Regions from separate parts of the Clostridium sp. RTP31139st1_H3_RTP31139_211217 genome, predicted to be linked through region 2. Evidence: riboswitches for the same ligand, from Rfam matches in the RefSeq annotation. Region 2 holds a riboswitch; the other holds the start of a gene.
What was found. Region 2 has a riboswitch for S-adenosylmethionine ahead of ABUA17_RS06470 (Na+/H+ antiporter NhaC family protein). Riboswitches for the same ligand answer to the same signal wherever they lie in the genome.

Region 1: linked by a shared signal. The riboswitch ahead of ABUA17_RS02685 (YeiH family protein) and the one ahead of ABUA17_RS06470 (Na+/H+ antiporter NhaC family protein) in region 2 are both predicted to bind S-adenosylmethionine.

The regions. Positions count from the first base shown of each region.
Region 1 is NZ_JBCOAB010000003.1:141,244-144,464, reverse strand. It holds gene ABUA17_RS02690 (linear amide C-N hydrolase) at 1-637, shown strand, start outside; SAM riboswitch class I at 1,050-1,210, shown strand; gene ABUA17_RS02685 (YeiH family protein) at 1,455-3,206, shown strand.
Region 2 is NZ_JBCOAB010000010.1:58,686-61,906, forward strand. It holds gene ABUA17_RS06470 (Na+/H+ antiporter NhaC family protein) at 31-1,314, opposite strand; SAM riboswitch class I at 1,398-1,585, opposite strand; tRNA gene ABUA17_RS06475 (tRNA-Lys) at 1,772-1,847, opposite strand; tRNA gene ABUA17_RS06480 (tRNA-Gly) at 1,854-1,927, opposite strand; gene ABUA17_RS06485 (hypothetical protein) at 1,978-2,670, opposite strand; gene ABUA17_RS06490 (HNH endonuclease signature motif containing protein) at 2,847-3,221, shown strand, end outside.

The sequences.
Region 1 (3,221 bases), on a different contig from region 2:
AATGAATATACCTATACTTGGACAAGTACCACCAATTCATTGGATATTTTCAGATAAAACAGGTGAATCTGTTATTATTGAGCCAGATGAAAGCGGAGTAAGCATTTATCGCAATTCCATGGGAGTTATGACTAATAGTCCAAGTTATTCTTGGCATTGTTTAAATTTATTAAATTACTTTAATATTAGAAATTTAGATTATGACACTTTAGAGATTAATGGAGAAAAATTTAATAAGTGTTTCACTGGAGATGGTACAATGGGACTTCCAGGAGATTGTTCTTCTACATCAAGGTTTATTAGATTATCATTTTTGAAGAAGTATGCTGTTAAGGGGATAGATGAAGAGGAGGGTGTTAGTAATATTATTCATTTATTTAATAATGTTGCAGTGCCTCTTGGTTTAGTTGAATTATCAGAAAAAAATAATACAATTGTGTATGATGAATGTTTAGAACGTTATGAGTATACAATTTATACAGCTGTAATGTGTGCTGAATCATTGAGATTTTATTGGGTAACATATGAAAATCAAAGAGTTCAATGTATAGATTTAAATGATTTGTTAGATGTTGATGATTATGTTGAATATGATCTTAATAGGGAACCTGATTTTAAGTATATTACTAAGAAATAGATATAAATAATACATGATAAAGGATCTACGTCAAGGTAGAGCCTTTATTTTAATGAAGAGATTTATAAGTATGTTTCTAGAGTAACAGTTTTAAATACTAATGATCCTTTTGTAAAGGATATATCATTTTTAGAAAAAGTTCATAATGATATTAAACCTATATATAACATAAATGTAAATGGTGTAGAAATAAATTATGGAGTATTATTTGAGTGTATCAAATAATAATATAAAATGACCAGTATATATTTTTCTTGAGGGAAATGTATACTGGTTATTTTATTAAAGTATTTAATATATAAAAATAAATAATAATAAAACATCTAAAAGGGAAAAAATACAAAAAAAGTTATTGACATACATTTAAAAGAGGGTTATATTAAATAACAACAACATTAAAATTTAATAAATATTCTTATCAAGAGTGGTTGAGGGACTGGCCCTATGAAACCCAGCAACCTGTTAATAGTTAAAAGTTAGCAGTTAGAAGTTTATATAAAAACTACTAATTAAAAATTCAAAACTATCAACGTGGTGCTAATTCCTGCAGCTTTATTAGCTGAGCGATAAGAGAGTAAATTAATAGGTGATTTTGCATGCACTGGAGTTTATTCTCTGGTGCTTTTTATTTTGCAAAAAATTATACATGTATATAAATTAAATTCTTATTTTAGAGTAGAGGAGGGTGAAGATCTAAGGAAAAATTCCTATTTAAAAATCAGTAATAATTAATAGCGCTATTAAAATTTAAGGTATTTAAAATTGGGGAATTAAAAAAGAATATTAAATTTTAAATAAATCAATAGGGGGTTATTCAATGTCAACACAAAAAATATCTAGCAAAAAACATAATATTAAAAACTTATTAAAATTTGAGGACTATTGGGCTATTATATTGGGGTTTACAATATTACTATGTACATTATTAGTATTTTCAATAAATTATACTAAGAGTATAAAAGCAGATTTAAACACTTATAACAGTATTCTGGAGGTAGAAGGAGAAAAGGCTCCATTTAAAACTATAGAATGGTACGAAGCAAATGATGAAAAAAGTTCGCTGAAATTTACTAGTATACCTTTCATATCTCAAATAAGTGAACTTTTCTCTAAACCATATTCTTGGAATGATGATCCATTAAAATCTATTTATTTAAGTAAAGAAGAGGCTTCTAAACTATCAGCTGAAAATGAAGCCAAATATGAACAAGCTATAGCTAATACAAGTGATGCAAAAGAAATAGCACAAGAATCTCAAAATGCTGCTGCAGAAGCAAATTATGAAGATAAAGATTTAAATGCAAAAGCTGAAGAAGATATAAATACTTGGTATGAATTAAAAGGAATTGAGGCTTCAGCTAAATCTGATAGTATTGTTGAACCTTATAATTTAATACCTGAATTAATAATTTTAGGAATTGTTCTTTGTATATTATTTTCAATTGGAATTCATTTTATGGGGAAATCAGTTAAGGAGTTTGCTCTTGGTTTTCCAGTAGTTTTTATAGTTGCAGTACTAGCATATATACTTGCAGCTCAAGTGAATTTAAAGGCTTGGGGACTTGAGTATGTTGTATGGGCATTATTAATTGGCTTTTTAGTAAGTAATACTATAGGAACACCTAAGATTGTACTAAAGGCTTCAGAAACTGAATTTTTCATTAAAACAGGATTAGTTTTATTAGGTTCAACAGTTTTGATTAATAAGATGCTTTTAATTGGTATTCCAGGTATATTTGTTACTTGGTGTGTAACTCCAGTTGTATTAATAACAACTTATTGGTTTGGACAAAAAATACTTAAGATAGAATCAAAATCTTTAAATATAACTATTTCAGCTGATATGTCAGTAAGTGGTGTATCTGCTGCAATAGCTGCTGCAAGTGCAAGTAAAGCTAAAAAAGAAGAGTTAACATTAGCTGTTGGAATATCTATTTTGTTTACTTCATTGATGATGGTAATAATGCCTTTAATAATAAAAAAGTTAGGGTTAAATCCAGTATTAGCAGGAGCGTGGATAGGAGGAACTGTAGACTCAACAGGGGCAGTTGTTGCTGCGGGTGAATTGCTTGGACCAGTAGCTCGTGATGTTGCTTCAACTATAAAAATGATACAAAACATTTTGATAGGGGTTATGGCTTTTGGAGTTGCTACTTATTGGAGTTTAAAAGTTGAAAGAAATCCTAGTAGTGAAAAGAATATTTCGGCAAAAGTATTGTTTAAAGAGATTTGGGTTAATTTTCCGAAATTTGTATTAGGTTTTCTATTTGCATCTATTTTATTTTCAGTTATTTATTTTATTCTTGGTAGCGATGTTGCTAATGTGTTTATTGATAAAGGTATGGTTAAATCTATAATTAGTCCATTGCAAGGATGGTTATTTTGTTTAGCATTTGCCAGTATTGGGTTATCTACTAACTTTAGAGATTTGTTTAAGTATTTTAAAGGTGGAAAACCAATTATATTATATATTTGTGGACAAGCATTAAATATATTATTAACTTTCTTAGCTGCTTATTTAATGTTTAATGTTGTATTTACAGATATAACAGAAAAGCTTTTGAAATAGTTAAATAAATGGGGA
Region 2 (3,221 bases):
AACTCTACGTACTTATTACCATATCATTTATTAATTTGCCTTTTTTCTATGGTACCAAGCTATTGCAATAATTGCTGAAATCCCCATTAAATATGGATAAAATAAATATTTCATTATTGCAAATGGTGAAAGTGCAGCAAGTCCAGCTGCAGATATAAGTTGTGCACCATAAGGAATTACACCTTGGAATACGCAAGAAAACATGTCCATAATTCCGGCAACTCTCTTAGGCTCTAATCCAACTTCATCTGATATATCCTTAGCTATAGGTCCAACAGTAACAATTGCTACAGTATTATTTGCTGTACAAATATCTACTAAACTAACTAAAGCCGCAATTCCAAACTCTGCTCCCATTTTACTCTTAAAGCCCCTTAATCCTTTATTTATAATAAAATCTATTCCACCATTATATTTTATAATCTCAATAGTTCCAGCAATTAAAATAGATATTATAATAAGTTCACTCATTCCACCTATCCCATCAGCAATTGCACCAAAAAATCCTAATATATCAAAACTTCCTGTTGCAAATCCAATAATACCTGCTATTACTGTTCCACCTAATAAAACTACAATAACATTTAACCCTACTAAAGCTCCTACAATAACTGCTATATAAGGAACTATTTTTATTAAACTATAATCTAATGCTTCAACACTAGTTACTCCTGAATTTCTTGTTATTAAAACAAAAATTAAAGCTGTAATTATAGCTGCAGGTAACACAATTTTAAAGTTCATTTTAAATTTATCTTTCATCTCACAACCTTGAGTTCTTGTTGCTGCTATAGTTGTATCTGAAATCATTGATAAGTTATCACCAAACATTGCCCCACAAACTACTGCTGCAACTGCAATTGCTGTAACTATTCCTGTTTTTTCTGCAACTCCAACAGCAATTGGAACTAATGCAACTATAGTACCCATTGATGTCCCAACTGATAATGAAATAAAACAAGCAATTACAAATATTCCTGCAATCATTATATTACTTGGAAGTATTGATAACCCTAAATTCACAGTAGAATCAACAGCTCCCATAGATTTAGCTACTTGTGCAAATGCACCAGCTAATATAAATATTAATACCATCAATATTATATTGGTATTCCCAGCACCCCTACAAAAAATTTCAACTTTTTCATCAAATTTAACTTTTCTATTCATTAATAATGCAACTAGTGTTGCAGCTAAAAATGGTACTATTACCGAAACTGCATAAAAGTCTTTTGCTAATAAAGCTGACGATACATAAACTATTATAAAAACTAATAATGGTAACAACGCCCATCCATTTCCTTTTTTGTTCATCTTTCTCTCCTCCTTGGTATTTTACTCAAATAAAAAAAGCCCCCGAGAAACTCAGGAGCTTAAATATCAAAACTACATATAATTTCTCATCTATCAGGATTTAGCACCATCATTAATAGTTAATAATTAATAGTTATTGATGAAATTCTACTGAATTTCTAAAATATAAAAACTATTTAAGTTTTTATATCAACTACTAACTAATAGCTCTTAACTGCTAATAGGTTGCCGGGCTTCATAGGGCCAGTCCCTCCACCACTCTTGATAAGATATTAATTTAAAATGTGATTCTAAAGTTTTATTTAAATAATATAACTTTATTACTCGCAAATTGAAACTTTATATTTTAAAAATATATTTCCTTATTCATATTAACAAGTTGATATATCACTGTCAACTGTAAACAAAATCCAATTAAGATTAATAAAAAAAGAAGTAACAAAAGTTACTTCTTTTTTGGTGCGCCATCACGGGTTCGAACCGGGGACACCCTGATTAAGAGTCAGGTGCTCTACCAACTGAGCTAATAGCGCATAAAATGGAGCGGGTAGTGGGAATCGAACCCACCTTTCCAGCTTGGAAGGCTGGAGTATTACCGATATACGATACCCGCATACTTGACAATATAATTATAACTAATACAAATTATACTGTCAATAAATTTTAAATAACTTCTGTAAGACTCTTTTGTAATATTTTCCTAAAGATTTCACCTGCTTTTTTATCCTTAGTAGCACGGCAACATAAATCCATCCATGTTGTTAAATCCTCATGAGTCTTACTTTTAAACTCCTCCTCGCTACTTGCCATATAATTAGATTCTAAAACAAATTTACCTAAGTCCTCTGGTTTATCAAATAACTTTATATATAAAAACTCTTTACTATCTCCATACCAATCTCTATTAAACTCTCTTATAATTTTTTTCATCTCTATCACTGCTTTATTAGAAGGTAAATCCCAACACTTTTTTACTCTATTTATATATTTTTTCATCTTATCTGCTTCTTCTTTAGTAATTTTTTTACTAACCTCACCATCTCTTATTACTTCTTCAACAGGCTTTAATGGTATATAAGAAACAGAATCATCTTTGCAATTTATCCATATATAGAAGGCCTCTTGTAAAAATGAATATTGTATATATCCTATAAACGCCTTAATATTTGGGAAATAACTCCATATATTATTTAACCCATTTCCCCTAGAATAAATTAAAGTATGCATATAAACACTCTTTTCTGTTGGTAATTCATTCATAAACACATGACCTCTAATAGTTCTATTCTCAACAATAATATTTTTCCAATACTCAAAAGAATTATATTTTTGTCTCATATAATCACCTTCTTTCATAAATTTAAATATAATATAGTATATATTTAATATACCACTTTATGGTAAAAACAATCAACAGTAAACGTTTTTCATTATGTAAATTTGATATTTCACATTATTTAGAATATAATATGAATATAAATATATTATATTATATCATATAATATTCGAAAAAAAATAAAGGGGGCAATCTATTGTACAATTGTGAGATATGTGGAAACAAAGCTGATGTTCATCATATAGTTCATAGAAGCGAGGGTGGTTTTGATATTGAGTTAAATTATAAGTATTTATGCGCTTATCATCACCGTGGGAAAAATGGTCCACATCAAAACCAATTTGTAGATCTTCAATACAAAATCGAAATGCAAAATAAATTGTACAATACTCTTCAAAAGGAATATTACTCTCCAAAGGAGATTTCTCAAATTTTAGGTATTCATAATAATTCCTTAAAAAGATTATTAAAGAACTTAAAGAGATATAAAGAAGGATATAAGCGTGACGATATAATCTATACACTTATGGGTTGCGTTAAATATAGCATAGAAACTTTAGAAGAGCTTGCT